Regions from separate parts of the Paenibacillus sp. FSL H7-0690 genome, predicted to be linked through region 2. Evidence: riboswitches for the same ligand, from Rfam matches in the RefSeq annotation. Region 2 holds a riboswitch; the other holds the start of a gene.

Region 1 (16,677 bases), 2.5 Mb from region 2:
CTCCCTCTCTGGTGGAGAGGCACAGCGGCTGCGCCTTGCCTCATTGCTGGGGTCAGGTCTGACTGGAGTGTTATACATTCTAGATGAACCGACGACCGGGCTTCATCCGCGGGATACTGTTGGCCTCATTCGTGTGCTTCAGGAGCTGCGCGATTTGGGTAATACGGTGCTCGTTATCGAGCATGATATCGAGATGATGCGCGCTGCCGATCATATTATTGATATGGGTCCGGGTGCTGGTCTGGACGGAGGGCAAGTTGTTGGCGAGGGCAGCATTGAGGATTTGATGGCAAGCGAGGCTTCTGTTACGGGAGCCTATCTTAGAGAAGAGCGTCATAAGACTGCTGCATATGTTCGCCGGAAAGGTGACGGAAAACAAATCACCATCCGACAGGCACAGTACCGGAATATTGATATCCCGGAGGTTTCTTTACCTCTAGGTTGTCTGGTCTCTGTAACTGGAGTTTCGGGTTCAGGCAAGTCGACACTAGTCTTTGATATTCTTGCGCAAGGCAGTACGAAAGGACATGAGCAAATAGGCTGTGCGGAGATTGCGGGCTTAGATCAGGTTGGAAATATAGTGATCTTTGACCAATCGCCCATGGGTAGAATGCTGCGTTCTAATGTAGCGACGTATACAGATGTATTCACACATCTGCGCCAGCTGTTTGCTGCTTTGCCGGAGGCGAAAAAAAGAAAACTGACCTCCAAGCATTTTTCCTTTAACACACCGGGTGGACGCTGCGAAACCTGTCAGGGTCTTGGGGTGCTGACTGTAGACATGAATTTCTTACCCGATCTGGAGGTTAAATGCCACGCATGCAAGGGGAGAAGATTTACGGATGAGGTTCTCCAGGTGAAATATGATGGATATTCCATCTCGGATCTGCTGGACATGTCCGTACAGGAAAGCTTGCCGATTCTTAAGTCGGAAGCCAAAATGGCGGGGATTATCGAGACATTGTGTGAGGTGGGTCTCGGTTACCTTAAATGGGGACAATCTGTCAAAACCTTATCCGGTGGTGAAGGGCAACGGATTAGACTGGCTAAAGAGCTGAGCAAACCTTCCAAAAACCATACGCTCTATCTGCTTGACGAACCCACAACAGGCCTTCATCCGTCAGACATCAAGCAGCTCCATACCTTATTGAGCAAATTGGTTGATACGGGAAATACTGTCGTAGTTGTGGAGCACAGCTTAGAGCTGATTCGGGAGTCCGACTGGGTGATTGACATCGGCCCTGAAGGTGGCGTTGTGGGCGGTAAGCTTGTAGCTGAAGGTACACCGGAGCAGGTTGCTGAAGTACGGGAATCCTACACAGGGATGTTCCTGAAACGGATTCTGGCTGAAGGGCTGTAACTTAATAAAAGAGGTGCCCAAAGCCATGAAAATGGCTGGGGCACCTCTCTTTTTTTGAACTTAAACCAAACCTCTGCTCTCAACTCTAAACTTTGCCTGAACGTCTGAACCAATCTCATTCGCGCGTACTTAGCACTTTGGGAATAAGAGATGATCATGAGTCAATGGTGTTTGATCCGCAGATGATTAGGATACGGTAGCAACAGACAGCGAAAGACAGCGAAAGACTATGCTTCGGCGGTATCGGACTCAGCAGACCAGCGAATGATCATTCTTCGGCGTGTCGGACTCAGGAGTCCAGCGAATGATCATTCTTCGGCGTATCGGACTCAGCAGACTTTATAAGCAGGAAAATCCGCCAATTGGAGTATTATCGGACCGCATAGCTCCTAATGGCGGAAAAATCACCGTATAAGAGCCTGATTCTAAGAAATAGCTGCGCTGGAGTCCGATGAGTTGCTGAAAAGGCGATAAATTAGTAAATAGCGTCATTGGAGTCCGAAAGCCTCAGCAGGAGATCATGGTAGCAGTAGCAGTAGCAGTAGCAGTAGACCCAGCGAAAGACTATGCTTCAGCGGTATCGGACCCAGCGGACCTTAAATGTAGGAAAATCCGCCATTTGGAGTATTATCGGACCGCATAGCTCCTAATGGCGGAAAAATCACCGTATAAGAGCCCCTTTCTAAGGAATAGCTGCGCTGGAGTCCGATAAGTTGGTGAAAAGGCGATAAATTAGTAAATAGCGTCATTAGAGTCCGAAAGCCTCAGCAGGAGATCATGGTAGCAGTAGCAGTAGCAGTAGTGGTAGCGGTAGCAGTAGAACCAGCGAATGACCATACTTCGGCGGTATCGGACTCAGCAGACCTTATAAGCAGGAAAATCCGCCATTTGGAGTATTATCGGACCGCATAGCTCCTATTGGCGGAAAAATCACCGTATAAGAGCCCATTTCTAAGGAATAGCTGCACTGGGGTCCGATAAGTTGCTGAAAAGGCGACAAATTAGTAAATAGCGTCATTGGAGTCCGAAAGCCTCAGCAGGAGATCATGGTAGCAGTAGCAGTAGCAGTAGCAGTAGCAGTAGCAGTAGCAGTAGCAGTAGCAGTAGCAGTAGCAGTAGCAGTAGCAGTAGCAGTAGCAGTAGCAGTAGCAGTAGCAGTAGCAGTAGCAGTAGCAGTAGCAGTAGCAGTAGCAGTAGCAGTAGCAGTAGCAGTAGCAGTAGCAGTAGCAGTAGCAGTAGCAGTAGCAGTAGCAGTAGCAGTAGCAGTAGCAGTAGCAGTAGCAGTAGCAGTAGCAGTAGCAGTAGCAGTAGCAGTAGCAGTAGCAGTAGCAGTAGCAGTAGCAGTAGCAGTAGCAGTAGCAGTAGCAGTAGCAGTAGCAGTAGCAGTAGCAGTAGCAGTAGCAGTAGCAGTAGCAGTAGCAGTAGCAGTAGCAGTAGCAGTAGCAGTAGCAGTAGCAGTAGCAGTAGCAGTAGCAGTAGCAGTAGCAGTAGCAGTAGCAGTAGCAGTAGCAGTAGCAGTAGCAGTAGCAGTAGCAGTAGCAGTAGTAGTAACAGTAGTAATAGACCGAGCAAATGATCATACTTCAGCGGTATCGGACCCAGCACACCTTAAATGCAGGAAAATCCGCCATTTGGAGTATTATCGGACCGCATAGCTCCTATTGGCGGAAAAATCACCGTATAAGAGCCCATTTCTAAGGAATAGCTGCGCTGGAGTCCGATGAGTTGCAGAAAAGGCGATAAATTAGTAAATAGCGTCATTGGAGTCCGAAAGCCTCAGCAGGAGATCATGCATCTAGCGCAGCTTAATAATCTAGCAGACGTCCATTATCATGCCATTGCCCGTACATTTTATTTTCTTTAGTGTTTGTTATGAATTTGTCTAATTTACTCTTAAATAAATCTGGCTGATGTTTATTGCTTTGGATCGTGTCGATCCGAACTCTTTTATAAAGGGGGGGAAAGGCCCGGAAATTCTCATATACTTGACTGTCCTCTTTTAGCCTTTGCTCTATAATCTTATCTACTATAAAAGAATCAGGGTTCATATCAGGAAGTACCCGTTTTCCTTCAGCACTCATTAACCCCAGCTTTTCGAGGCGGCGGACACGCTCTTTATTCAATTCAGTCCAAGAGCTTCTTTTGCTTCGGGGAGAGAGTCTTTGCGCCAGCTCCGTTTCCGAAATTTTCTTTTTCACTCCATCGATCCATCCAAAACACAAACATTCCTCAACTACGTCCAAATATAGCAACGTTTCTGGGTTTGGCGTCATACTAACGAGTACCCAACAAGATTGTTCAGTCTTACAATTCTCCTGCAGCCAAACTCTTAAATCTTCTCTCGTTTTTACTGTAATTAGATTTTTAATCTCCATAATTAAAATACAATTTCCTTTCTAGGTATGGAGTGGAGCGTCTTGCCCATCCGAGATTAAATTGCTTTTGCAGGAACCTGATACCAAAAAAGAGCATAGTCATTCATGGTGGAAGCATGGCCTAACTGCCGTAACATAGTAGATACATTGCCTCTATGATAAGTCCCGTGATTGGCGACTTGCAACACAATTTCTGATAGGCGTGTTTGGCGGATTCCGGCGAATGGATTGTCAAGCAGAATGGTTTGCTCCAAATCGGATTGGTTGTGTAACCATGCTTTGTATTGTTCTGATAGATGGGCAAAGATATTTACGTATTCATCCACAGAATCTAGAATGCTCAAATTTAGCGGGATACTTTGTTGAAAAGCCTCTGGCATGGCAGTGCCTGTTAATACAAGATACCACATCGTATCAACCGCATAGATATGGCTAAGGGCATGAGCGATGGTGGGAAATGAGCTGTTCACTTCTTGACTTAGCACAGAAGGCGGGAGTTCCTTGATTCCCCCCAGGATAGTTTGGTTTGCCCATGTGTGGTATTTAAACATTTCTACTGGATAATTTGTCATTCGTACATTCTCCTTTTGAATGGTCATGGATTTGTTTTTTGTTACTGTAGTTAATATAAAAGAAGAAGTATGACATCAGACTGTCATACTTCTTCATAAAGTTTGAGTGTGTTTTGAAGCTGCTCTTTTAAAATACCTCGCAATGCAGGGGGTTCGAGGACTTCGGCGCCGCTGCCAAAACTCAGCAGAATGGACCAAAGCCAACGTGCTTCCAATGGCTTATACACAGGAATTCGCATCGTCATGCTTTTATCGGAATGAAATTCCTTGTCGACTTGATGAAACTGATCCAAAGCTTCTGCCAAAGCCTCAGGGTCTACCCGGATCACTATTTCCTCCACCTGATCTGCCCTGTTTGAACAGCCGGCCTCTTTGGGTACCTCATGTTGCGAATGAAAGGTATCCTGCGTCAGGAACAAATTCAGCATCCGGGAAAGTCGGAACTCCCTATAGTCCTGCCGAGCCCGGCAATAACCATAGATGTACCAGTTGCTATATTTAAAATGAAGCTTTACTGGTTCCATTTCACGGGTTGTACGTTCATTTTTTACACTGATGTAATCAAAACGGACAACATTTCGTTCCGCTATAGCCGCACGTAAAAGAGGAAGTGCGTCAGGATCCGTACGCCGGGTTTCAAGATCCACCGCGAGACTAGAGGTCTGTGGCTCCGTTCCAATCGTTTGCAGCCGTTCAATGGTTCCTTGCGTATGCTCATCTTCAAACACGGAAGAAAGACTGTTCAGTACAGTAATCAGAGAAGTGACATCATACGAACGGAGCAGGCTTTTATCCATTTTATATCCGTCCATAATGCCATATCCACCTTTAGTTCCCTGATACGATACGACCGGGATGCCAGCGGCACAAATCACATCGATATCTCTATAGATCGTTCGCTGGGAAACCTGAAACTCTTCAGCCAGCTTGGAGGCAGATAAAACTTCGTGGTTCAATAGCTTGTAGATCATAGAAATCAATCGTTCCAATTTCATGTGTGCATTCCCACCCATTAGTCCATTTCGTGTTACAGCGTGATTATATCATAGATTTTTTCGGGCTAATTTTGGGCGGGAGGAGTTTTGTTGTTGGTGATGAAGAAATATCCTATGACAGAGTCTGACAGAGTTGATTAATCTATTTACAGATTAAATCCGCAGGCTCGCCTGATAAATCATTAACAGAAATAATAGCATCGTTTTTTTTCACAGGTGGGGTCCAATATTGCTCATTCCCAGGCAGGTCATCGAACCATTCGGCGTCCTTTGGACAATCTAGAATCATAAATTTTCCGTATTCCTGATCTCTGGATTGATGGTATTTGAGATAGGCTTTTCCGTTATCAATGGCGAGAATTTCTATTTTTCCTGAGGTGTGGCTCATGGATAAGCGTACTCTTTTGCCAAGTCCTGAGGTTCTGGCTTTGGCTTCTTCTACAATTTGATAGACTTGCTCGAGCGGTAATACGAAATCCCGGTTTCCGGCTACGGGCCGGTTCACAAAGAAGTAGTAGGGTGTAACGCCAGCCCATGAAAGCCGGTCCAGTAGTTCCCCTAAAATAACGGGATCATCGTTGATGCCTTTGAGGATGGGGGTCTGATTTACGACAATTGCCCCTGCGTTGTGGAGAGCTTTAAATGCTTTTTTGGCTTCAGGTGTAATTTCACGAGGATGATTGATATGCGCCATAACATAGATTCGTTTGTCTTCGGTAGAGTAAGTACGAATCAGCTCCAGCAGTTCTTCGTCTTCAGAGATCCGCATCGGATTAAATACGGGAATTTTGGAACCCAGTCTAATGATCTTAACATGCTCAATGCTTCTTAGATTTTCAATAATGGATCTTAGCTTCGGTGTGGAGAGAATTAAACTGTCCCCGCCCGTAAGAAGTACGTTGTTAATCTCCGGATTATTTGCGATATACTCCAAACCCGGAGAGACATCAGCCATCGCCTCTTTCACGTCATTTCGGAACAGACGCTTACGGAAACAGTAGCGGCAATAAGCCCCGCAGACCTCGGATACAATCAGCAGTGCAGTTGTTCTATACTTGTGCTGACAACCAGGTACCACATAATTCGTGTCCTCATCGGAGGCGTCCCAGCGCCCATACTCCAGCAGTTCACCTTCGTTAGGAATAACCAGCTTACGGATGGGATCATTTGGATCATCCCAGTTAATCAAAGACAGATAGTAGTCATTTACACGAAAAACAAATTTGTCCGTAATTTCTTTCAGATTCTCTTTTTCCAGCTCAGACAACATAGCTATTTTGTTAATATCCGTGAAGTACTTTACCTTTTGCACGTACATCTCTCCTTTGTCTCGTAGTGTGAGAAATGAGGGAGCCTTAGTGTCAAAGGCCAATCTACTGCCAGCAGGGTCCAAAAAAGCACCAAAAGAGACCCTTAGCAAGGGTCTCTGGTTATGTAAATAACATGAAAAGCAGACCCATCCACTGCTGACGAGGTTAGCTGACGGACTCGGGTAAGATGGTACCCTACATTCTAATGCTCAATGATTCGCCCCAATTAACTGGTTCCCCCGCTTTTCAACTGTAAAAGTTGGAAATTAAGCGTAGATAAAGTATACCCTATCAAGTTTTGAAAAGTCAAAAGAGAATCCTAGATTCACTTTCAATTGCTAGCGCTACTTCCGCCGAGTAGTTTAGGCAACAGCGTTAGCAGCTTCTCCCGGGTTAACGCATCACTAGAGTTCCATTTGCTTCCGTCGAGCAGATAAACATGTCCCTGACGTACTGCCGGGAGATTGTTCCAAAGTGAACTGTCTAGTAATCGTTCCATCGCAGCTCGCGAGTCTTTGCGTTCCGGAATGAACATGAAGATATGATCTCCGGCGTAGGCAGGCAGTCGTGTTGGATCAACTTCGGCGAACCCTAACTCTTCGTCCAATATGGCCTGGATCTCTTCAGTCGGTTGTAATCCACATGGGGCATAAAGCGCAGTGGAGAATCCGGACATTCCCATAGCATACAGATGATCTCCATGATCATAGACCAAAGCAGAGGCGGTTTCTCCAACTTGGAGGGTTGTCGTGTAAAGCTGCTGCCACATGGCAGCGTTTTTGATTGTGAATGACTCCAGCCATGCTTCGGCTTCGCGCTGTTTACCTAGCCAACTGCCTAGTGTCCGCATTCGTTTGTCGAGAGATGCAAATGAATCAAAGGTGAGTGTCGGAGCGATACCAGAAACTGCTCTGTAGGCTCTTTCATCACTATTTGCCAAAATGATCAAATCTGGGTTTAGGGAAGCGGTCAACTGCGGGTCCAGTGGAAACCCGACGTTGGCGAGCTTCTTAAGCCGATGTTTATAGACGCTGTTCCGGGCGAACGCTTCATCTCCACCGATAGGCTTTACGCCTAACGCGAGAAGGTCGCCAAGTGTTTCGCCATGATAGACAATACGTTTCGCTCGCTCTGGAATCTCCACCTCATGACCCGTCCAATCCTTGACGGTAAGCTTACGACCTTGCTGATGTGCATATTGTCCGGGTGTAACTCCGGTTTTTTGCCGAAAGCGGCGGCTGAAATAGTATTCGTCCGAGAAGCCGACCAGTCTGGCGATTTCCCGCAGTGGTTCAGTCGATTCCTGCAGGAATCGTTTGGAATGATTAATGCGCAGATCCGTCAGGTATTCAAGCGGCTTTTTACCCGTAAGCTGCTGAAAGATCGGTGTATATTGCCAGATTGATATTCCCGCCAGTTCAGCTAACTGCTTCACGGTGATACTCTCTGTATAATGCTCCTGAATGAATGTTATGGTCTTTTCTACGGATTCCGTAGGACTTGGCAGGTGTTTGGAAGGGTAATTATGCTCAAAAAGTAGCAGCAGCAATTCTTGGAATTTTAATTGTCGCTTGAATTGTTGTACATCATCGGTGTTATTCCTGTTCATGAGCAGGTCTTCGACTAGTCGGATTACCTTGGTGAACGGGTGCACAATTAACTCCCGTCTGCCGGAAAGCAGCTCTCCAGAATATCGTTTAGGAAGCTTGGTTGTATAAATTGCTGTAAAGGTGATGAGGTAATAATACAACGTCAGCTCCTGGTTGTTCGTACTATAGGAGATTCCAGGAGATAGTAGATAACATTTATCCGTACTTAGTATCACGCTTTGATCATCGAGGTTCAATTGTCCGTTCCCTCCAGTAAATATGAGAAGGGTATAGTCCTGGGTTGTACGCGTTATAGAGCTTGAATCGGCAGCTTGAATCATCAGTTCGGCCTCGTTTAGCTGAAATAGCAGAGAGTGGAGTGGGGGGCAGGACGATGATGTATGCAGCATGGGTTCAGCCTCCGTTCATTTGGTGAGAATGATTATCAATGAATTCATTGTATATAAAAAAAAGAAGCATATCAACAGCTGTTGACATGCTTCTTGCAGTTTTTTATCAGCCTTGTGTTAAACTCTTCATCTCGGAAGGTTATTTCATATTCAATAGCTGTGGAATTTCGCCAAGCAGCCATTCTCTTGTTGTCGCATCACTTGAAGTCTTCATGATGTCTTGTGTATAGACATATCCGTTCTTGACGGCAGGAAGGCTCTTCCAGATAGGGCTCTTTAATAGATTCTCTGTGGATTGTTTTGCTTCTTCTGCCACTGGAGTCAAGATGAATATCCGGTCTCCGGCATATTCTTTCAGGACTTCCATGGATACTTCCTGGAACCCTTTACCTTCATCAAGGATCGTCTGAATAGCTGGAGTTGCCTTGAAGCCATTCTCCCCATAGAGTACCTGGGAAAGTCCGGTTGCTGCCATTATAAACAGTCTGTCTCCTGGATAATAAGTGAAGACCGCAGCCGTTTCGCCCTCTTTCATGCCTGCGGATTTCAATTGCTTCCACATGTTCTCTTCAGCGGTTTTATACTGCGCAAGCCATGCTTCTGCTTCAGTCGTTTTCCCAACAATTCCACCAATGTCCAGCATACGTTCCTGGAGTGGGGCAAAGGTATCAAATATTATAGTGGGTGCAATTTTGGAGAGCTGTTCGAAATCAGCTTCATCTGTGCCCGCATAGATGATCAGGTCAGGCTGAAGCTCCAATGTTTTTTCCAGATTGATAGGGAAGCCTACATCCTCCACACCTTGTAATTGATCTTCAAAAACCTGGCCTTCACCCATAGAAAGAGGATAACCTACCGCCTGCACACCAAGTGCGAGCAAATCGCCATAAGTTTCTCCAGAATAGATAATTCGCTGTGGATTCACCGGAATCTCTACAGTATGCCCTATGTAATCTGTATAGGAGCGGGTAGTCGCTGCTGCTTCATCTGTACTGCTATCTGAGGGTTCTGCTGAAGGTACCGCGGTTGCAGCGGAAGAGTTCCCGGTTGCGTTCACCGTACTATTGGCAGAGGATTGTTCCTTTGAGTTTCCGCACGCCAGTAGCAATGTACTCAGCAAAAATAGTACACATACCACAGCGAAGGACTGTCGTACCTTGTTCATATCTTATTGCCTCCCTATTATATGTAACGACCACCAATAATGATAATCATTCTCGATTAAAATATATCATAAATTAAAGCCTCTTTTTACTCAATGGACAAAAAATAACCCCGTAATTTGATTTGTACAATCAAGTAAAAAGGATGTGTTTAAAATTATTTTGAATTATTTTTAGCTGCTTGGAAAAATACTCTAAATAACAGCAATCGAGAGAAAGAGAGGGAGCTTGTCTTCATAATAAACTTGGCAAAGGAATCCCTTGAAGCACATAGGATTGTGGTGTTTTTTTGAATCTGATTACTGTTATGTATTAAGAAGTTCAGGTGATGCAAAAATCCAGGTTTGTCCACATTGATTGTAATCGTTATCATTACGTGGCATGTTATCTACCGTGCTTGACGTCAGTAGAAGGGCTTTGTTATGGTTTTTATAGTCAAACGCAAGCCGAAATAGCTTTTTGTAGAATATGCAGAAGGTTTTGCGTAAGATATTCTAACCAAACATAATACGAGGGAGATGGTTGATTGTGATCAAAGGAATTATTTTTGATTTTGACGGAACGATTATCGACACGGAGACTGCTTGGTACACCGCATTTAACGAGGCTTATGCAGAATATGGAGTGGATCTGACGCTTGAACAATATTCCACCTGCATCGGCACGAGCTTGAACAGTTTTAATCCTTATGAATATTTAATGACTGATCTTAAGCTAGCGATTGACAAAGAAGAGTTCAGTAAGGCTGTTAAACAGAGACACAGCAAACTTATGGAGCTTGAAACAATACGACCAGGCATTCAGCATTATCTTGATTCCGCCAAAGCAGCTGGACTACGCGTAGGGCTGGCCTCAAGTTCTTCCCTGGAATGGGTGGAAAAATATCTGAATCAATTGGGTATTCGCGAGTATTTCGAATGTGTTCGGACTGCCGACCATGTGGCAAAAGTGAAACCAGATCCCGAGCTATATAACCAAACGTTAGCTTGTCTTGGAATCACAGCTGATGAGGCGGTTGCTATCGAGGATTCACCGAATGGATCTAAGGCAGCGGCAGCAGCTGGCATCCGTTGCATTGTGACGCCTAACGAAATTACTAATTTTCTTGAATTCGATAAGCAGCACCATAAAATTGATAATCTAAGTCTTCTTGAATTTGATCATGTAGTTACTCAACGTTGCTTCGTATAGAGAAACCGAGAAACTAAGTTCAAATTAAAGGGGGATACCAAATTGAGAGCCGTACATTTTGGAGCAGGTAATATTGGCAGAGGTTTTATTGGGCCTATGTTGTCGGACTCCGGTTACAATGTTTGTTTCGTCGGAAGAAATAAGAGTAAAATTGCCCAATTGCAAAAACGTGGGCAATATCCTGTCACCCTAGCTAACAAGAACAGGGACAGCTTTATTGTTGATAATGTTACTGCAATCAATCTGAATGATACTGAGGACGTTACTAGAGCTATAGCAGAAGCTGAAATTGTGACAACTGCCGTCGGAATATCCGCTTTAAAAGATATTGCTGAGACCATTGCGCAGGGCATCGAACGAAGGCTTGAAAATAGCAGAAATCTCAACCCTCTTCATATCATTGCCTGTGAGAATGGGATTGGAAGCAGTCAGAAGTTGAAAAAATCAGTTTATCGGCATATGAAGCAATCCTTCAAGGAACTTGCTGACCGCAATGTCGCTTTTCCCAATGCGATGGTGGACCGGATTGTACCTATGCAGAAAAATACAGATTCACTTGAAATCCTCGTTGAACCCTTCAGTGAGTGGGTTATTCCCCGCAGTGGAATGATTGGTAATTACAATGAAATTAAAGGCGTCCATTATGTGGATTCGCTGGCGCCATACCTCGAACGGAAGCTATATACTGTGAATACAGGTCATTGCAGTGCAGCCTATTTTGGATACCTGGAAGGTTATACTAGCATTCAAGAAGCGATGTCTGATCCCGGAATCAGAGTTCGTGTTCACGGGGTGCTTAAGGAAACAGGGGCCTTATTGGTGCATTTATATGGCTTCAAGCCCATAGAACATGACCGGTATATAGAAAAGATGATGGAACGATTCACTAACCCCAACTTTAACGATAAAATTACACGTGTCGCCCGCTCCCCGCTTCGCAAGCTTTCACCTAATGATCGACTCGTAAAACCGGCAATGCTTGCTCATGAACTTGGTTTTGAGACTTCACATTTAGTCTCAGCTATTGCTTCTGCACTTTATTTTGATCATGAAAAAGATCCAGAAGCCTTACAGCTTCAAGCGGACATCCGAAACCACGGGCTAAGTGAAGTCATTGCTGCACAACTAAAAATCCCCACGGAGCATCCGCTTCATGGTCGCATTATTTTGGAGTCCAACAAATTACGCGCGAGATATCCTCATAGGACTAGAATGAAGACAATAAACGTCAGGGTACCCTACTTTTAATATAAATCGATGGTTATAAAACTATAAAAGAGTGTTCTCTGCTGGATGGGCAAGAACACTCTTTTTTAGGTTACGAAGGTCTGTAAGTCTCTAATCCAATTCAATCCGCAGAACAACCGGAGTCTCACTGCGAACCGAGGTCGTTTTTATAACCAAGGCTTCATCGGTTCTTTCCCATGCAGGTTGTTCCTCAACACCTAAGATTTTGATCTGTTTAATCATCCCATGGAAGTGCGCAGAGTTTTCTTTAAGGGATTTGATTTGCACTATTCCGTTGTTTGGATAGACAAGAACAGTAGCGTAAAGATAACTGCCTTTTACCGTAAAGCGGATATCTTCATTAGTGAAAATTTTCGTGATCCCATCTGTAAACTGACCTTCAACGATCTCTGTAGGGCCTTCCCCGAAGGTGCGCCAGTAGGTCGTATCATAGATTGCTTCACCATTCACCTTTAGCCATTCTCCGATGCCAAGCAGAATTTCCTGATCCTGAGCTGGAATGCTGCCGTCCGCTTTAGGACCTATATTCAGCAGCAAGTTGCCGTTTTTGCTTACGATATCTACTAGATCTCTGATAATTTCTACGGCAGATTTATAATCATTTTCCGGTGTATAACACCATGAATTTTTAGCAACTGCTGTATCCGTTTGCCAGAAATAAGGTTTAAGCTCGGAGAAATGACCTCTCTCAATATCTGGGATTGCTGAGCCAAACATGAAGGCATCATGCTTATAATTGATTGCAACCGGAGTTCCCCATTCCTCTCCCTTATTGTAATAGTAAGCGGCGAACTTTTTGAGATAGGGTTTGAAGGCAGCTGTATGAATCCACCAGTCAAAGTAAAAGATTTTCGGTTGATAATTGTCTACCAGCTCGCAGCAGCGAATCAACCAATCCTCCAGAAATTCTTGATTGGGTGGGGAGCCGAATAAATCGTGATGATCGGGTTCGGGCATAGATGGCCAATAGAAATCTCCACATACAAGCGGTTCATGGATATCGGAATCAAATTCCTTGCCATGAGACAGGAAGAACCAGTGCTCAGCTCTATGGGAAGATACACAAAACTCTAATCCCTGCTGCTCAAAAGCGTCTTTCATTTCCCCGACTAAATCCCGCTTAGGACCCATCTCATATGTGTTATAGTGGGAGTAAGCGCTCTTATACATTTGAAAGCCGTCATGGTGCTCTGCAACAGGCATCACGTATTTGGCACCAGATAATTTGAAGAGACTGGCCCATTCCTCAGCATTGAAATGCTCAGCCTTGAACAAGGGGATGAAGTCTTTATAACCAAAGGTTTTATGCTCACCATAAGTAGCAAGATGATGTTCATATTCCCGCGAACCCTGGATATACATATTTCGGGGATACCACTCATTGGCGAAAGCCGGAATAGAATAAAGGCCCCAATGAATGAAAATACCAAACTTAGCGTTCTCATACCACGTAGGCACTTGAAATTGACTTAGTGAATCCCAATCGGCTTTGAATCTTCCAGTTGCGATCGTATCTTCGATTACTTTTAAATATTTGCTTTTATCCACCATTTTGCAATCATCCTTTCAAACGTTTATTTCTTCTTCATTGTAGTGATTGGAGGTGGAAATCAAAATGTAGGACATTAACTTTTAGATGTACAAAACTAACCTGATAAGGCGGAGTAAGGGATGGATAACCATGTTTTGCTTACAAATTATTTATCCAATTTAAAGGTTGATTTATTTATGGCTGATTACAATCTTTGTGGCCGTGACTGGAGAGATCTTGACTACACACCTGACTATAGTAAATTTTATTTTATTTGCGATGGGGAGGGTTGGTTAAAGATTGGTGATCGAGAATATTATCCGAAGCCTGGTCAGCTTTTTTTGATGCCTGAGGGAGTTAAGCAATCTTATTCTTGCATAAGTGATCAACCCTTTGAGAAGTATTGGTGCCATTTCAGCGCAAAAGTCGGAGACATCAATCTATTCAAAATGTTAGAGCTAAGTCATGTATGCAGAGAAGTAGATCCTCATGTAATCCAAGAGATATTCAGCAGCCTAACGAGTCATATGAAATCTGATGCGGTGTATGCTCATTTATTAGCCAAAAGTAAGTTAATGGAGTTATTTTCTTATTTTATTATGAACATAGATGTAGACGAAATCACTTTTAAGAATCTAAGCTCGATCGAAAAATTAACGAAAATATTAACGTACATAGACACCCATATCGAGCGTAATATCACCATACACGAGCTTGCCGAGATTGCGTACATGCATCCCAACTATTTTATCCGGCTATTTAAACAGCAAATCGGAGTTCCACCCATACAGTATATCACCAGAAAAAAGATAACTAAGGCCAAGGAGCTATTGAGGGGGACGCAAAGTTCTGTCGGTGAGATTGCCCATGATCTTGGTTTTAGTGATCTTTATTATTTCTCCAAACAGTTCAAGAAAAATGTGGGTTTAAGCCCTTCGGAATTCAGACAAGGAACAGTAGCAGTGAAATAAATAAAAGAAGACCGTCCTGTGTGGTAGAAACCAACCAGAGACGGCCTTTTTTATAAGTGGAAGAGATTAGAGCAGTGAGACAGTGAAACGGAAGATGTACGGGCGATTAGCCGGCAGAGTGAACTCTTCGTGGGTTGGTGCGCCCCAGCTGTCGTCCCCGCCAACACCCATTTGCTTGTAGTTAACTCTTAGTACGCTTTTGTTCGAGACTGGCAATTTATAGACGTGGTCATGGGCTTCCAGTTCCTCAGGCTTCCAAGGCAGGGCATTAATTTCGATAGGCGTTGCACTTTCAAAATAGAATCCTGTTCCATCGTTGCCCTCTGTAATCGAAGCGAATCTGACATCAGTCTTGTTGCCGCACTCTTGAGGTTTGAGATAAGGTGTGAATTGATCACTGACCTTACCAGTGTAACGTCCAAGTGGGGCTCCGGTTTGTCTATCCCAATAATTCTCATGAGGTCCGCGGCCGTACCATGACAGGGTATCAAGACTTCCATCTAGAACGAACATCATTCCGAACTCAGGGATTTCTGGCAGAACGCTGCTGCCCGGACTCAATTCTTGCGTGATCTCTAAAGTCCCGTCAGCACGAATCACGTACTGGACCCGAAGCGTGGAATCCGGACTTGTAGCCAGAAGGTAGCTGGCAGAGACGAAACAGAGAGAGCCTTCGGTTCTAAATGTAAAGCTGATTAAGTGTTGTTTATGCGATGCCTGCTTCCATACTGCACACCGCTGTGGCAATTTATTACCACAATCATTATCAGTGACTGCTCTCCAGAAGTTAGCTCTTACAGGTTCAAGCAGACGTTCTTTGCCTGAGGAACGATAAGAGTTCAGAGCACCCGTAGTGGTACTAAAGCTCAGTTCGAAATTATCACCTTGTACATTCAAAACATTCTCAAGCTCGCTGACACGCAGTGGTTCTGCGATTGTCTTTGAGGTATTGGTTACAAAACGGGGTGACAGAATGAACTGTTCCCAAGCGATTTCGTGATTAGCTTCTGCCCATATAGTTGCTGAAGGCTGAATAAAGGAAAGATTCAGAACTGCTTCATGATTGCCACGCAGTGAATCCAGCTCGTAAGGAACTTTGCATGAAATGTTCTCACCTGGTGCACATGAGATCTTCAGCAAGCCTTCTTGTGCAGTTACTCCGTCTAAACGAACTTCCCATTTGAGATCGTATTCCTTTAAGTTGGTAAATAAGAAGGAATTGCGAATCTGGAAGAGTCCTTCTAGGATATTTTCAGCCGTTACTTTAATATTTTGATAACATTTTTTGACCTCAAAGAGCTTAGGAGTAACCGTACGATCAGCAAAAAGCAATCCGTTGCCACTAAAGTTGCCGTCATGAGGCGATTCACCAAAGTCCCCGCCATAAGCGAGATATTCAATTCCCTCGGAGGTGTGGGTCCGAATGGCTTGATCTACCCAATCCCAAATGAATGCACCTTGAACAATATCATATTTGTCGAACAAGTCACAGTATAAGTGCAGCCCACCGCATGAATTGCCCATGGCATGACTGTATTCGCAGAGGATATAAGGCTTTTTCGGATTATTAAGCGCATATTTTTCAACATCCTGCGGTTTAATGTACATAGTAGATTCTATGTCACTTGCTGCTTCCGATTCTCTACAGTGGAAGATTCCCTCATAATGAACCGGCCGCGAAGGATCGATTTCTCTCAGGTAGTCGTGCATAGCGATAAAATTGTCGCCTCCGAAAGATTCATTGCCGAGAGACCAAATGATGACTGAAGGGTGGTTTTTATCCCTTTGCATCATGGAGTTGCAGCGGTCAATGACATTGGCCCGCCATTCCGGTTTGCTTCCAGGGACATTCCCGTCATTCAACCCTTCTTGGCTGTATGCCCAGGTGCCGTGCGTTTCCAGATTAGTTTCGTCAATCACATATAATCCGTATTCATCACATAACTCGTACCAGACAGACTG
Region 2 (16,677 bases):
CGGGTGAGGTCATCACAGATCAGATACAGCAAAGACTGACTGGTTTAGCTTATGGAGGCGCGAAGTTCCAGGCTTGTGCTGATCCGGTCTTACAGCGTATTAAGGTATACAACATTCAGAAGGGCGGAGAAGTATAAGTGGGCAAAGAAGGTTTCTTCATAACATTAGAAGGGGGCGAAGGCTCCGGAAAAACAACGGTACTGGGTAGAGTAGCAGCATATTTGCAGAATCGGTCCATGCCCTATCGAATTACACGTGAACCTGGAGGCATAGAAATCGCCGAAAAAATTCGCTCTATTATTCTGGATCCTGCCCATACTGCAATGGATGCACGTACAGAGGCATTGCTGTACGCTGCATCAAGAAGCCAACATCTCGCTGAAGTAGTAGAGCCAGCTCTTAGAGAAGGGCTTACAGTCCTCTGTGACCGCTTTGTAGACAGCAGTCTCGTTTATCAAGGACATGCAAGAGGATTAGGTATGGAAGAGGTGTGGAGTATTAACCGTTTTGCTATTGGAAATCGCATGCCCGATCTAACCTTTTATCTGGATGTAGACCCTGAGATTGGATTATCACGGATTGCGGCCAATCAAGATCGCGAAGTCAATCGTCTGGATATGGAGAGTCTTGCCTTTCATCAGAAGGTTCGTGAAGGTTATCATTTATTAATTAAGGCGAATCCGGAGAGAATAGTAGTTCTTGATGCAAACCGCCCTATTCATCTGGTAGAACAAGATATCGTGAGAACTCTTGAAGAGAGAGTATTAAAGGGTTTTTAGGGTGTTTTGTCTAATATAATAAGAGAAGTGGCATATAACTAAGCGTTTGCTTATGAAGTGAGGTTACTACTAAGAACACATTAAGTAGTAATACTCCATAAAACTTTTTTGGGAGGGAATGCGAAGATGAAGTTGATCATTGCAATTATCCAGGATAAAGACAGTAACCGGTTATCCAGTGAGCTAGTAAAAGCCAATTTCCGTGCTACCAAACTCGCAAGTACAGGTGGATTTCTGCGGGCGGGAAATACGACATTTATGATTGGGGTGGAAGACAGTCAGATCGAAGCTGTATTGAACGTTATCCGTAACAGCTGTAAAGTGCGTGAACAACTAGTCACTCCAGTAACTCCGATGAGTGGCACGACGGATTCCTATTTACCGCTCCCTGTTGAAGTACAGGTCGGTGGCGCTACTGTATTCGTGCTTCCTGTAGATCGTTTCGAACATTATTAAGTATAATATAAATGAGCAAGTCATTTACAAAAAAGGGGCGGTAGATAACCTTTGAAGATCAATCCGGGATATAGGCCCTTAAAGAGTGAGCTTCCAAATGCAGAAGGGGCTAATAAGCCTGTTCAGCAGAAATCGTTCTCTGACGTTTTTCAGCAGCAAGGTGAACAGAAAACCAAAGATGAACTAAACCGCCAGATCAAAGAAATACAGTCACAAGGCGACCGTTTATCTAAGTCTATGACCATTCGTGAACTCACCATTTACCGGATGATGATCAAAAGGTTTCTGGAAGAAACCGCTCGTAGAGGCGTTATACTGAAAGAGACACGTGGATGGGATAGACGTGGGCGGGGTAAGCGTTACAAGCTGCTTGAGGAAATTGATGCGGCTTTGCTATCTATGGCAGACGATCTGCTGAATAGTGAGCAGGGCCGAATAGATCTGTTGGGACGTGTTGGAGAAATTCGTGGGTTGTTAATCAACCTTTCTTTTTAAAGTTTTGGGAGGAAATTATGCCTTTTCATGATATAGTAGGCCAGGAGCATGCTAAACGGCTACTCCAAAATGCCTTGCGCAAGGATGCTGTGAGCCATGCTTATTTATTTACAGGACCAGCAGGCAGTGGACAAATGAAGACGGCGCTGATGTTTGCCCAAGCAATTTTTTGCACGGAAAGCAAGGATGACGCCTGTGGCGAATGTCTAGAGTGCCGAAAGGTTGAGCATGGAAACCATCCTGATTTGTCATTGCTGCAGCCCGACGGTGCAAGCATAAAAATAGACCAGATCCGTGAGCTGCAGCGTGTCTTTTCCTATCGATCTGAGGGTGTGAATCCAAAGGTTTATATTATAGATGGGGCAGACAAAATGACGGTACAAGCTGCCAATAGTTTGTTGAAGTTTCTGGAAGAACCGCCAGCTCCGGCAGTAGGAATCCTAATATCTGATAATAGTCGTTCTTTATTGCCGACGATTCAGTCACGGACTCAGCGGATCCCATTTAGTCCGTTAAATCCGGATATTATGCTTCAAGCGCTAGCAAGTGAGGGTGTGCCGATCCCCTTAGCTCGATGTGCAGTATCACTTAGTTCGGGACTTGATGGTTGCAGGGAACTTTTGGAACAGAATTGGTTTGCAGAAATGAGAAATCTAGTGTTACAATTAGCTAAGGAGTCCTTAAGCAAGGGCAGCTCCACGGTAGCAACTGCCGGGCAGAAGCTGTTCAAGACTGGGCTCGCTGAACATTTGGATATCCTTTTCAGCATGTTCCATCTATGGTTTAAAGATATGCTCTACTTCCTGTACCGTAAGCACGAAAGTATCGTTTTTATAGATCAGTTAGACTTTATTTCCAGGCATGCCCGTGGGCGCAGTGCGGAACAATGGGTGGCTTATATGGGATATGCTGCAGAGAGTACTAAGAAGCTGCGTTCCAATGCCAATGCCCAGTTGTGTCTGGAGCAGTTCTTAATCCGACTGGAAAGTTAAAGGATTAGCAATGATATATCCTCCGGATGTCGCTTTACCTGGAAGTATCGTTTTAGCAGACGAGGAAGGACAAGCATGGATCATCAGGGAGCGGACATGCCCATAGGTTCCTTTTACCGGCAAACAAGGGGGTTAATTTTTGTACAGCGTAGTAGGTGTCCGTTTTAAAAAAGCGGGTAAAATATATTATTTTGATCCACTTGATTTTCCGATTGAACGAGATCAATGTGTTATTGTTGAGACAGCACGTGGGGTGGAATACGGTAAGGTTGTCGTAGGCAAAAAAGAGGTGGAGGAGTCCGATGTTGTACTACCCCTCAAAAAAGTGATGCGTATTGCCGGAGAAACCGACGCACGCGTTGTTGAGGAGAACAAAAGCGCCGCTAAGGAGGCTTTTACCACCTGTTTAAATAAAATACGCGACCACGGTCTCAAAATGAAGCTCGTAGATGTAGAGTTTACTTTTGACCGTAATAAGATTATATTTTACTTTACGGCCGAAGGACGCGTTGACTTTAGAGAATTGGTTAAGGATCTGGCAAGTATTTTTCGGACCCGCATTGAGCTTCGGCAAATTGGGGTACGTGATGAAGCTAAGATGCTAGGTGGACTTGGACCTTGTGGACGAGTGCTTTGCTGCTCCTCTTGGTTAGGGGATTTTGAACCCGTATCCATAAAAATGGCCAAGGATCAGAACCTTTCACTTAATCCGACCAAGATTTCCGGACTTTGTGGACGTCTGATGTGTTGTTTGAAATTTGAGCATGACAATTATGAGAGTGTAAAGGAAGAAATGCCAGCGGTCGGCAAGATTGTCGTGACCTCATTGGGGGATGGCAAAGTAGTAGGGATCAATGCCGGAAACCGTACGGTTCATGTACAGTTGTTTGAAGTGGGCAAAGTTAAGGAACTTCCAATGGATGATGTTGTCGTCAAGTAAACCATATAAGGTTACTTTCGGGGTGGAAACTTGGAGAAGAAAAATATATTTGCACACATGCAGGATATGGAAGCGCAGATGGAAACGATGCGCGCCAATCTTGGAGAATGGAAACAGACGGTAAAAGAACTGATGGAAGCTAACCAGAGGTTAACTCTGGAGAATGAACAGCTTCGCAAAATTTTAAAGCGGGATGCACCTTTGGATCCTACCGTAGATTCTGCGGAGGCGGAAGCTCTTTTAGCTACCGGAGAGGGAACAGAAGAGGTTGTCGGGGAAGGTTATGACAACTTGGCTCGACTTTACCACGAAGGCTTTCACATCTGTAATGTTTATTTTGGACATTTACGCACGGAAGGTGACTGTCTGTTCTGTCTTTCTTTTCTTAATAAATGAGGATATCCAGCCGTAGGAGATTAATCCTACGGTTTTTTTTGAATTTTAGCCAATAGGCATATGCCTTTGAAACAAGTTTTTCTCATCAAAACCTTTAGGAGATTATTACATGACGAATTCTTTTAATGATATATCTGTCCCCTTGTTACCGACGGAGCGGGTGGATGATTTACTAACACATGACCTGCGCATTATTCAAAGTGATGAAGTATTTAGTTTTTCTATGGATGCTGTATTGCTTGCTCGTTTCGCCAGTGTTCCGCCACGTGGAAGAGTTCTAGATCTTTGTACGGGAAATGGTGTAATACCGATTTTAATGACTACCCGGACAAAAGCTTCTATAGAAGGCATTGAAATACAACCTCGTTTAGCTGATATGGCTCGTCGTAGCGTGGCTCTAAATGGCCTTCAGGATCAGGTTGTAATTCATGAAGGTGATTTGCGCGAGTTATATACTACCGCAGGACATGGTGTGTATGATGCAATAACGGTGAACCCTCCTTATATGCCGCTTAATGGCAGTGATCTGAAGCTGAACAACCATCAAGCTATGGCTCGCCATGAGATAGGCTGTACACTGGAGGAGGTCATTCAGGCTTGTGTGCGATTGGTTCGGACGGGCGGAAAGGTAAGTATGGTTCATAAACCACAACGGTTGGTTGATATTATCAGTCTTATGAGACAATATAGACTCGAGCCAAAGATTATTCGGTTTGTACATCCACGTGCCCATCTGGAGGCAAATATGGTATTAATCGAAGCTGCACGTGATGGAAAGCCTGAGGTTCGTTTACAACCACCGCTCATCGTATATAATGAGGACAATCAATACTGTCCAGAGATTATGGACATCTACTATGGTGCTAAAGAGGGTAAATCATGACGATATCATGCCAAAGCAGTTTTCAAAACAAGACTAATACCAGTACTCAGGAGACAACAGGGTCGCTTTTTCTGGTGGCTACACCTATCGGTAATCTGGAGGATATGACCTATCGTGCAGTCCGTACATTGCAGGAATGTGATATTATTGCCGCGGAAGATACGAGACAGACCCGAAAATTACTCAGCCACTTTGAGATTTCACCTTCGATGTTGTTTAGTTATCATGAGCATAATAAGGCCGCCAGTGGACCTGAGCTTGTACGCTATATAATAGAAGGAAAAAATTTGGCACTCGTCAGCGATGCCGGTTTACCAGCGATTTCTGACCCTGGAGCGGATCTTGTAGCCCTTGCAATAAGTCATGGAATTCCGGTGATTCCTATCCCTGGAGCTAACGCAGCGTTGTCAGCTTTGATCGCTTCTGGTCTATCTACGAATACGTTCACCTTTATCGGCTTTCTTCCCCGAGAGCGTAAGGACATCCGAGCAGTATTAAGTCCACTTCGTTCGGCTCAAGGCACTTTGTTGTTCTACGAATCTCCCCATCGCGTAGTTAAGACACTTGCTCATCTTCAAGAAGCATTCGGTAATCGCCAGATTGTGTTGGCACGTGAATTAACGAAAAGATATGAGGAGTTTCTACGCGGTTCGATTGAGGAATGTACACTATGGCTGGCTGAACATCCTCCGCTAGGCGAATATGTTATTGTCGTAGAAGGGGAGAGCAAGGAAGATGCAGAAATCGCAGAATCGGCGTGGTGGCGTCAGTTAAGCATTGAAGATCATGTAGCTCATTACGAAGCACAGGATGTACCACGGAAAGAGGCTATGAAAAAAGCGGCATCAGACCGGGGTGTAGCCAAACGGGATATTTATAATGCGTTGCTTGATAGAGCAGAAGAGTAAGTGTTATAGACGAATTCCTAGAATAACTAAGGATTTTCGGAGCCGTTTCGAGCTTGAGTGATTTATCTGTGGGTTAAATGTAATTTGTACAGTTATTTTTGAATTTTTTTATGTATTTGTTCGTTTAGTTGTACTTCATACAGTTATAAAGGTGGAAAGGATTGATTTCACGGAGATATAGGAAATATAAGTGTACAAAATACAATTAATTCGTTTAATGGTAAAAAGCATTTAAAATAACTGTAAGAAATACAACTAAGTATTACTAGTTCCGTCTTGAAGCACATTGCCCTTAGGGAGGGGATAACCAGGAGGGCAAACCCAGACATAAAAAATACCTCCCGCGGTCACGGGAGGTCAAGGAGATATGAAAAGGTTAGAATTAACAATTTGATTAGTTCTATTATATACTATTTAATTTAGTTTGTCACAGGGGTAGGGATGGAAGATATGCATTCATGACAAACTATTTTTCCTTTAAAGTAAGTTACGTTCTCAGCGTTGCCACAGAAAATGCAGGCAGGCTCATACTTTTTAAGCATAATCCGTTCGCCATCAACGTAAATTTCCAGTGCGTCCTTTTCGCCAATGCCAAGTGTACGGCGTAATTCAATAGGAATAACAACCCGTCCAAGTTCGTCTACTTTTCTTACAATTCCTGTTGATTTCATCATAACAATCGTTACTCCTCTCAATGTTCCAAAAACGTCATTATTCGACATTGTTCACTGTTTTATGATACTTATAATACCAACGATTCCCAAATCAGTCAACCTTTTTTCATAGGCTGAATAAGAAAATTTCCATAAGAACTTTGAATGTCCCTATAAAAATTAAGAATTACCCTGAAAGCATTTTGTCGATTTACCAAGACCAAAAATGATACTTTTCGACAAAGTACGACATAATTACTTATTATATACTGATATTAGTTAAAATCATATTAAATTATTAGAAGGAGTTGATCTCATGAAGCAGCCGCTCACGGAAGAAAAAGTTTTCAAGGATCCCGTTCATAATTATATTCACGTACAGGATACGATTATTTGGCGACTAATTAATACAAAAGAATTTCAGCGTTTACGCCGGATTCGCCAGTTAGGTACCTCATATCTCACTTTTCATGGTGCAGAGCATAGTCGTTTTTCTCATTCTTTAGGAGTATATGAAATTACACGCAGAATCATTTCGCAATTTGAGCGCAGCGGGTATAAGGATTGGATTCCTGAAGAAAGTTTGCTTACTTTGTGTGCGGCTTTGCTGCATGATTTAGGGCATGGTCCATTTTCACATTCTATAGAAGAAGCTTTTGAAATGAACCATGAGGATTGGACCTGCCGAATTATTTTGGAGGACACGGAGATCACCGAAATATTGCGTGATGTGGAGGAAGATTTTCCTCGTAAAGTAGCCTCAGTTATCTCTAAGACATATGAGCATGAAATTGTTGTCAATTTGGTTTCCAGTCCGCTGGATGCTGATCGTATGGATTATTTGCTGCGTGATGCGTACTATACAGGTGTAAACTATGGAACCATCGATATTGATCGGATTTTGAGAATGCTTCGTCCTTATAATGGGCGGATTGTAGTAAAAGAATCAGGTATGCATGCCATTGAAGATTATTTAATGTCGCGTTATCAAATGTACTGGCAGGTATATTTTCATCCGGTGACGCGCAGCTCTGAAATTATTTTGCGTCAAATCTTCCGTAGAGCTAAAGAATTGTTCCAAGAGGAGTACAAATTTCGCTTTATGATCGCTCCGCTGGAAGATCTCTTTCGAGGAGAAGTAACAGTGAAGCAATATTTAATGCTTGATGAGGCACTGGTACAGACTGCTTTTATGCAATGGACACTTGAAGAAGATGAGTTATTAAGCGACTTGTGTACCCGTTTTATTCATCGTAAACTGTATAAATATGTAGAGATCGAGAATTTGGATACAGATATGATTACGGAAATCCGCAGCAGTTTTGCGGGAGCGGGACTTAACCCAGAATATGACTTAGAGATTGATTATCCGACAGATTTGCCTTATGATGTGTTCCGTCCAGGAGCAGCCTTCGACAATAATCAAATTTTACTGCTTGATCGCAATGAGCAATTGCGGGAAATTTCAGAGGTATCGGATATTGTGCGCTCAATAAGCGGAATTCATCGTGGCAGATATCACCTATATTTCCCACAGGATAAGCTGAAAAAAGCCCTTACACAGTTGCCCTCTTCTGTAGCAGAGATTTTTGCAAAATAATACAAATATTTATGGAACTATTGATAAAAACAACAAGGAGTGAGCTTTAAAATGTATCTGTTCGACACACATACACATTTAGATGCGCCTCAATTCGACGAGGATCGCGAGGAAGTTATAGCTCGTGCAGTAGAGGCCGGAGTTAGCAAGATGATCAATATTGGATTTAATCGGGAAACGATCCCTTCAACGATGAAGCTGGCTGAATCTTATGATTATATTTATGCAGCGGTGGGCTGGCATCCACAGGATGCGATTGATATGAAAGAGGGGGACCTCGATTGGATCGCCTCTCTGTGCAGCCATGAGAAAGTGGTGGCCATCGGAGAGATTGGGTTGGATTATTATTGGGATACCTCTCCCAAGGATGTGCAGCAGGAGGTCTTCCGCAAACAAATTGGACTAGCCCGTGAACTAAAAATGCCAATCTGTATACATGACCGTGATGCCCATGAAGATGTCGTACGGATTTTACGGGAGGAAAAAGCAAATGAAATTGGTGGCGTAATGCATTCTTTCTCAGGCAGCTGGGAAACCGCAAAAATGTGTCTAGACCTAGGATTTCATTTGTCATTTGGAGGACCGATCACGTTCAAAAATGCCAGAGTGCCTAAAGAGGTGCTTGCACAGACGCCATTGGACAGATTATTGATCGAAACAGACGCTCCATATTTGACTCCACACCCCTTCCGAGGCAAGCGAAATGAGAGTGCTCATGTGAAGTTAGTAGCAGAGGCTGCGGCTGAAATTAAAGGGTTAACATGGGAAGAATTGGCTAAAATTACGTATGCGAACGCACTGGAACGATTTGGGATTGTCTGAAAACAGGAGTAAAACGGGTGAAAAATAGAGAATGGCCGATATATTAAACTTTTTTAATATAAAAACGGCTGATTATTACAATATTTTAACCATATATTTGCGTAAACGTGGTTGAATCGTCCTTTACAACATGCATCAAAACAGGATATCATCTTTTCAGTGATGTGAGCTGTTGTTATTGTGACAGCCATTGATTCATGGATCGTCTCGCTGAGTCTCCGTATGGAGAACGGGGGAACCAATATTGAACTGCCGCATGCCTGTATCTTGAATACGACTAGGAATTGCCGCAGAACAATATTTGATTTCTTCACGTGGTCTTTGGGGTGAATTTAAGGGCAACCGCCGTGAGCGGGTGACCTGAAATAGGGCGTCTCTCTTTCGTCCGAACCCGACAGCTAACCCCGTAAGCGCAAGTAAGAGAGGCAACCTCGTGCACAAACATTCCCGCGTATTCTGACATCGGAGAAGCCACGAAAGAGTCCTCAAGAGAACTCTTTTTAGGCTTCTTTATTTTTGAATAAACTGAATGTTGCCCGCATACTGTTATATAACAGGTGTAGGAGTAGCTGTGCCGAGCAGGCGATCCATGAGCAGGAGACGCTAAGTTAATACGTGCGTATCCTGTGACAATCTCAAATAGTTTCGTCAAAGAAATTCAGTCCTCATGATATACAAATTGACGACGAGGCTATGTAAGGAGGATGGAGAGAATGGGCTTATTCCAACCAGAGGTATCCCATGATTCGCAGTCATCCAGCAGGTCTTTCGCATTACGGTGGGAGCAAGTAAATACTCGCGTACTTTTACTTGCAGGTGTGATTTCAATCGCAATCGCGCTGTTAATTCTGCTGTACGTACACGGTCAAAGTAATAAACAATTAGTTTTAGTAATAGACGGGCAAACACAGACACTTGAAACGCGAGAAGCACTTCTTGGTGATGTGTTGGAGAAAGAGCAAATTTCGCTGCAGCCGCATGATGAATTATCTTTAGGTCTGAGTGATGAAATAAAAGACGGTGACCGTGTCGTTATCAATCGTGCGCAGAAATTTAGCCTTACTGCGGACGGAGCAACAAAAACGTTATATACGACCGAAGACACTATCGGTCAAGCGATTGACAAACTGGGTATCAACCTAGAAGGCTATGATAAGATTTTTCCTTCGTTAGACACCACCATCTCTGCTGACATGGAGATTAAGATCGTTCGTATCAACAAGCAAACGGTACAGCGAACAACTAACTTACCTTTCCGTGTTATTAAGACAGCAGATCCCTCCCTTACTGTGGGAACAGTTAGAGTGGCACAGGCAGGCAAACCAGGCGTCATGGTTCAGCATATTGAAAAGATCTATCAAGACGGAGAACTGGCCTCTATGCGCATGATCGGCAAGGAAGTACAAACGGTAACAAAAGATAAGATCATTGCCGTTGGTACTAAAGCACTTCCTAAGCCTACTGTAGTTGCTAAAGCTACAACAACTTCCAAATCAAGCACTACCTCCAAAACGACTAAAGTTAGCGCTAAGACTAAGAACGTCACAAGCAAGGCTGGCGTAGACTTTGAGTACAAGAAGATGATTAAGAACGTCTCCATGACAGCTTATTCGTCAGAAGAGCCAGGGATAGGTACTAAAACTGCCTCCGGAACACGCGTAACGGAAGGTCGTACAATTGCAGTAGATCCGAATGTAATTCCTATTGGCTGGTGGGTTTATATCGATGGGCTTGGATTCCGCCGTGCAGAGGATACTGGCGGTGCCATTAAAGGCAATAAAGTGGATGTCTATTATGATTCCCTGAGCCATGCTCGTAATTTCGGCCGTAAATCACGTACCGTTTATGTGATTGGACCTGTGAAACCAGAGCTTAACTAGAACTGAAGCTTTTGCAAAAAATCCTTTGATAAGCTATAGTGATGATAACCGTTAAGGAACGCTGGATGATCATTTCGTTGATCGCAGAGCAACCGCTCATCACTTATACATTCTTTAACCAAAAGAAGAGGAGCGAATCCTCTTCTTTTTGCTTTTTTTGGAAGGAGTCAAGAAATATGATTAAGGAATTAATCGTCGTTGAAGGCAAAAGCGATACCGTAGCCATTAAGCGTGCTGTAGAAGCGGATACCATTGAGACAGGCGGCTCTGCTGTAAACCGGACTGTAATTGCTAAGATCGCGCTTGCTATGGAACGTAGAGGGGTTATTATTCTTACGGACCCGGACCATGCTGGGGAGCGAATTCGTAAAATCGTTTCAGCGAAGGTGCCGGGCTGCAAGCATGCTTTTATTCCAGAGAAGGACGCAACTCGAAAAGGGGATATCGGTGTAGAGAATGCATCGCCAGAGGCGATTCGTCATGCGCTGCGTAATGTACATACCTCTTTTGAAGGAGCACCTGCTTTGATTGGTATTGATGATCTTATGGCCGCTGGAATGCTTGTACACCCTCGGGCTGCTGAAAGACGTATGGCACTTGGTAATTTGCTTGGAATCGGATATTGTAACGGCAAACAGCTGTACAAGCGGCTGGCGATGTTTGGGATTACGCGGGAGGAATTTGCCGGGGCTCTCGCCCAAATTGATCAGGGAGGCATTACTTCATGAGTGGTAGAGAGGAAATTTCGACTCCAAAACGGACCAAAGAGATTATTCAACGTTATGGATTCAAGTTCAAGAAAAGCCTGGGACAGAATTTTTTGATTGATCAGAATATTTTGGACAAGATTGTAGACGCTGCTGGACTAGATAGCGATTCTGGGGCGCTGGAGATCGGGCCGGGAATTGGAGCGCTGACGGAGCGTCTGGCACTAACAGCGGGTGCTGTAACTGCCGTAGAGATTGACCGTAGACTGATTCCAATATTAAAAGACGTACTTTCCCCCTATCCCCATGTTAAGGTTCGTAACGATGATGTCCTCAATGTGAACTTGCAGGAAATGTTCAAGGAAGATTTCACCACTGTGAACAAGGTCAGTGTGGTTGCTAACCTGCCTTATTATGTGACTACTCCGATTCTGATGAAGCTGCTCGAAGAGAAGCTTCCCCTTGATAACATCGTTGTAATGATTCAGAAGGAGGTTGCGGAGCGTATGGCTGCATCTCCAGGTGGAAAGGAATACGGAAGTCTTAGCATTGCCGTGCAGTACTACAGCGAGCCTGAGCTCGTCTGTATCGTGCCACGTACGGTATTCATCCCTCAACCTAATGTGGAGTCTGCTGTTATCCGTCTGAAGGTTAGAGAGCATCCTCCGGTAAAGGTGGAGAGTGAGAAGCATTTCTTTGAAGTGGTTCACGCTTCTTTCACACAGCGCCGCAAGACGATTGCTAACAATCTGAAGGCTCGTTACTTCCCTGAACAAGGACGTGAGCAGCTGGAGGCTTTACTCGCAGAAGCGGGTATTGAACCGACCCGTCGCGGAGAAACACTCAGTCTTGAAGAATACGCCCGCTTAAGCGGTGTTTTGCTAGCCGCTGGAATTGAATAAGCAATAGGAAACGGTTGTTGTCTTAAGGACGACAACCGTTTCTCGTAGAAATATAAGGATGTTATTCTGGTGGAGCATTATACATTCTTATATTTTAAAAATATGTTGAGTTATGAACCAACTGAGGCCTTTGCCCATACGATGGGGTAGAGGTGGTGGTTGTAATGAATTTAGGAGACTTGGTCGTTCGCAAATCTTATGGCGGTGATTTAACATTTCGTGTAGATAATATTGTGCAGGATAGAGCCGTCATTAAAGGCACAGATTTCCGCCTGTTGGCGGATTCTCCTCTGGATGACCTGGTTCAAGTGCCTCCTACCCGAATAACGGAACGGGGACAGCAAGCACAGATCAAAGCGAAGGAATCACTGACACAGCTGCGGAAGGACCGTCAGGAGCAAAGTCAGCGGAGCGGGGGAACCCTAACAGAGGGGACATGGGCTCCACCGTCCAAGGAAGCTCCTTATTTTGAAGTGCCAGGTAAAGTACTGCATCTGGATGGCGATCCGGCATATTTGAATAAGAGCCTTAGCTTATACGAGCAGCTGCGGATTCCCGCTGAAGGGCATCATGTTCATGAATCTGCAATGGCTGATACGTTATACCGGCTGTTGCCCCGTGTACGCCCAGATATTGTAGTGATCACTGGTCATGATGGGGTACTGAAGCAACAGCATACTTACGATCTGTATAGTCTGAATAGCTATAAAAATTCGCAAAACTTTATAGCTGCTATTAGGGTAGCTAGGGAGTATGAGCGGAATTTTGATGCGTTGACTATTGTTGCCGGTGCTTGTCAATCTCATTTCGAGGCCTTACTTGGAGCTGGAGCTAATTTTGCCAGTTCACCTGGTCGAATTTTGATCCATGCTCTGGATCCCGTGTATGTAGCAGCAAAATCATCCTTTACTTCCATCAGGGATACTGTAAATCTTAGCGATGTTCTGAATAATACCATCAGCGGCAATCAGGGTATTGGTGGTGTTGAGACCCGTGGCAGCTTCCGCATCGGAATGCCGCGACTGCAGAATCTGTCGGCGCTAAAAGTGACACCATCAGCCATTTAAGCGGCAGAGATAGGTCTATGGTGTCAGGAATATAGGTAATTTGAATGGGCTGAATAGAATATCCGAAAGAAAGGGTGAGCGCTGAGCTTAACCCTTTCTTTTTTTCTTTGTAATGCCTATATTACAGATAACAAGGATATTAGTCCGGCGCTGATTTCTCGCAAAAAAATTCCGTTGACAACGAAATATGCATCAACTATAATTAATTATTTATTTGCTTTGACATTGTCCTGAAAAAGTTGTATAATGGACAAGAAAAGAGGTGGTCGTCAGGTAATGGCTAATAACGCGCTGTTGGAAATCAAACGCAGTCTTGAAGCTCACGTCGGTCATAAGATCACATTGCGTGCAAACGGAGGTCGTCGTAAAACCGTTGAACGCACAGGTGTCCTGGAAGAAACGTACCCTTCTGTATTTATTGTCAAACTGGATCAGGAGCAGCAAACTTTTAAGCGAGTCTCCTATAGCTATGCCGATATACTTACTGAATCTGTGGAAATCACAGTTTGTGAAGACGATGGGCAGATGCGGATTATGTATATTAAAGCTTAATGTTTCACGAACAGTCTCCCTTGGAGGCTGTTTTTTGTTTGCGTTTTTTGGGACAAATATTTGGTGCATGATCCGTGTGCTAAGCAAGCATACTAATTGGGCAACGGGTTAATCATTTATTTTCATAAGGGAGGAATTCCGTAATGAGCCGCAGAAAACGAGGCATGATGTCGGAGGAACTGAAGACAGAGTTAGCCAAGGAGCTGGGTTTTTATGAAACCGTGGAACGTGAGGGCTGGGGTGGAATTACAACTCAAGACGCTGGCAACATGGTGAAAAAAGCGATACAGCTTGCTGAACAGGCTGCGCGGAAATCTTAAATTTTAGGCTATAAAGTGAATATTACTGAAAAAGGGTGCGTCTAAATGGCGACACCCTTTTATTATTGGACTTCATTAGAAGTTTCTCATATAATATGTTAAGTTGTTTTTACGGGAAAAGCTGAAGGTGGGTGAACGCCTTGAAAATGTATGAAAAGGCACCAGCTAAAATTAATTTGATGCTGGATGTGCTGCACAAACGTGCTGACGGTTTTCATGAGGTGGAAATGATTATGACCATGGTAGATTTAGCAGACCGCTTAGAGCTGTCTGAGCTGCCAAGGGATACTATTATAATATCAAGTCAGGCTGGTTATATTCCCCTGGACGAGAAAAATTTAGCTTTCCAGGCGGCAAGGCTTATTAAAGACCGTTATAACGTGAAGAGTGGGGTACATATCCATCTGGATAAAAGAATTCCGGTTGCGGCTGGCCTGGCTGGCGGCAGCAGTGATGCCGCAGCTACGCTACGCGGTCTAAACCGTCTGTGGCGTCTGGGTATTCCTGCACAGGAGCTACAGGAGCTTGGCGCTGAGCTGGGTTCTGATGTACCTTTCTGCGTCACAGGCGGCACAGCCTTGGCTACAGGACGAGGCGAAAAGCTGACACCAATCAATAACCCGCCACAATGCTGGGTTGTGTTGGCGAAACCACCGATCAATGTATCGACTGCAGAAGTGTATGGACGCGTTCGGAGCAATAATATAGCGGTTCATCCTTCTGCTCGAAAGATGCAGCAAGCGATAGAAGCTGGAGACTTTGGGGGCGTTTGCAACCATCTGGGCAACGTGCTTGAGGATGTTACCTTAAAGCTGCATCCAGAGGTTCAGCAGCTCAAGGAAGCGATGATAAAGCTTGGAGCAGATGGCGTACTGATGTCAGGCAGCGGACCTACCGTATTCGGGTTAGTGTCCAAGCAGTCTAAAGTAGCAAGGATTTACAACGGACTGCGAGGGTTCTGCAAGGAAGTCTACGCAGTGAGATCACTGAATTAGTCTGCTTCTCTTGTGTAAACCCGTACAAAAGTGATATATTTTTCTAAAATATTCGGTTTTGGCGAGGAGCATTCCGTGAAGAAATTAAAAAGAAGCCAACGTTTGGTAGACATGACTCAGTTTTTACTTGAGCGGCCGCATGAACTACTGCCGCTGTCTATATTTGCCGATCGCTATGGAGCGGCTAAGTCCTCCATTAGTGAAGATTTGGCAATCATAAAAGAAGTATTTGAAGGTGAAGGCATCGGAGAGCTGCAGACTTTAGCTGGTGCAGCGGGTGGAGTACGTTATATCCCGGTTATGCCTAAAGATATGGCGCTTACCTTTGTGCAGCGCTTATGTGTGCAGCTAGAGCAGACTGACCGGATATTGCCTGGCGGTTATTTGTATATGTCGGATCTACTTGGGTTGCCGTCTTTGATGGAACAGGCGGGTAAGATCATCGCAACGGCCTTTTACGGATCGGAAATCGATGTGGTGATGACCGTTGAAACGAAAGGCATTCCACTAGCCTATGCAACAGCAGCACAGCTAGGCTTGCCGGTAGTGCTTGTGCGACGTGACCATCAGGTTACAGAGGGATCAGCAGTAAGTATTAACTACGTATCAGGATCTCATAAAAGCATACACACAATGTCTCTCTCCAGACGTGCACTCAAGGAGAAATCGCGAGTACTTATCGTAGATGACTTCATGAAGGCGGGAGGGACTGTACGTGGTATGGTCGATCTGCTCGGTGAATTTAATGCCGAGGTTGCAGGGGTAGGCGTTTTAGTGGAATCAGGCGCTGTAGAGACGGAAGAGCGTCTGTTGCACGATTACGTGTCCTTGGTAAAACTAAGTGAAGTAGACTCGAAAGAGCGGAGAATTTCGGCGCATCCGGGCAACTACTTTTCCTCTTGATTAGCCATTCTCTTACATTTTCAAAAAGCGTGGAAATTGTCGAAAACGTAAGGAATATTAAGAAAACTACTCGATGTATGTCGAAAACAACATATCCCAAAAAATATATTTCTTTTTTAGGTATTTTATGGAATCAAAAAGAAGGAATTCGCTTTGCTGTGTGGAATTATACACCAAGTCTCTGATGGAAAAAGGTGGTGAACACACACATGCAAATTACGGATGTCAGACTCCGCCGCGTTAACTCTGAGGGGAGAATGAAAGCAATCGCATCCATTACCATCGATAACGAGTTTGTTGTTCATGACATTCGCGTCATCGATGGCAATAATGGGATGTTTGTTGCAATGCCCAGCAAGCGTACACCGGACGGCGAATTCCGCGATATCGCGCACCCGATCTCTTCGGGAACACGCGAGAAGATTCA

The links. A riboswitch is a leader RNA that binds a small molecule or an ion and turns the genes downstream of it on or off. The one in region 2 is predicted to bind cyclic di-AMP.
Region 1: another riboswitch for cyclic di-AMP. It lies ahead of MHI32_RS11050 (KamA family radical SAM protein); the one in region 2 lies ahead of MHI32_RS00190 (3D domain-containing protein).

The regions. Positions count from the first base shown of each region.
Region 1 covers NZ_CP150281.1:2,545,235-2,561,911, forward strand. The annotation lists gene uvrA (excinuclease ABC subunit UvrA) at 1-1,360, shown strand, start outside; gene MHI32_RS11020 (hypothetical protein) at 1,881-2,003, shown strand; gene MHI32_RS11025 (hypothetical protein) at 2,138-2,272, shown strand; gene MHI32_RS11030 (hypothetical protein) at 2,407-3,015, shown strand; gene MHI32_RS11035 (YdeI/OmpD-associated family protein) at 3,166-3,735, opposite strand; gene MHI32_RS11040 (DinB family protein) at 3,792-4,307, opposite strand; gene MHI32_RS11045 (YafY family protein) at 4,391-5,302, opposite strand; gene MHI32_RS11050 (KamA family radical SAM protein) at 5,445-6,614, opposite strand; cyclic di-AMP (ydaO/yuaA leader) riboswitch at 6,754-6,895, opposite strand; gene MHI32_RS11055 (AraC family transcriptional regulator) at 6,944-8,611, opposite strand; gene MHI32_RS11060 (ABC transporter substrate-binding protein) at 8,751-9,776, opposite strand; gene MHI32_RS11065 (HAD family hydrolase) at 10,303-10,965, shown strand; gene MHI32_RS11070 (mannitol-1-phosphate 5-dehydrogenase) at 11,008-12,213, shown strand; gene MHI32_RS11075 (alpha-L-fucosidase) at 12,304-13,764, opposite strand; gene MHI32_RS11080 (AraC family transcriptional regulator) at 13,885-14,715, shown strand; gene MHI32_RS11085 (glycoside hydrolase family 2 TIM barrel-domain containing protein) at 14,782-16,677, opposite strand, start outside.
Region 2 covers NZ_CP150281.1:32,909-49,585, forward strand. The annotation lists gene MHI32_RS00130 (aminotransferase class I/II-fold pyridoxal phosphate-dependent enzyme) at 1-137, shown strand, start outside; gene tmk (dTMP kinase) at 138-779, shown strand; gene MHI32_RS00140 (cyclic-di-AMP receptor) at 906-1,235, shown strand; gene MHI32_RS00145 (YaaR family protein) at 1,287-1,730, shown strand; gene holB (DNA polymerase III subunit delta') at 1,748-2,722, shown strand; gene MHI32_RS00155 (stage 0 sporulation family protein) at 2,862-3,662, shown strand; gene yabA (DNA replication initiation control protein YabA) at 3,693-4,058, shown strand; gene MHI32_RS00165 (tRNA1(Val) (adenine(37)-N6)-methyltransferase) at 4,168-4,941, shown strand; gene rsmI (16S rRNA (cytidine(1402)-2'-O)-methyltransferase) at 4,938-5,849, shown strand; gene MHI32_RS00175 (AbrB/MazE/SpoVT family DNA-binding domain-containing protein) at 6,269-6,523, opposite strand; gene MHI32_RS00180 (HD domain-containing protein) at 6,819-8,102, shown strand; gene MHI32_RS00185 (TatD family hydrolase) at 8,154-8,924, shown strand; cyclic di-AMP (ydaO/yuaA leader) riboswitch at 9,123-9,352, shown strand; gene MHI32_RS00190 (3D domain-containing protein) at 9,638-10,804, shown strand; gene rnmV (ribonuclease M5) at 10,981-11,532, shown strand; gene rsmA (16S rRNA (adenine(1518)-N(6)/adenine(1519)-N(6))-dimethyltransferase RsmA) at 11,529-12,413, shown strand; gene yabG (sporulation peptidase YabG) at 12,578-13,480, shown strand; gene MHI32_RS00210 (Veg family protein) at 13,757-14,032, shown strand; gene MHI32_RS00215 (small, acid-soluble spore protein, alpha/beta type) at 14,176-14,352, shown strand; gene ispE (4-(cytidine 5'-diphospho)-2-C-methyl-D-erythritol kinase) at 14,493-15,347, shown strand; gene purR (pur operon repressor) at 15,423-16,250, shown strand; gene spoVG (septation regulator SpoVG) at 16,460-16,677, shown strand, end outside.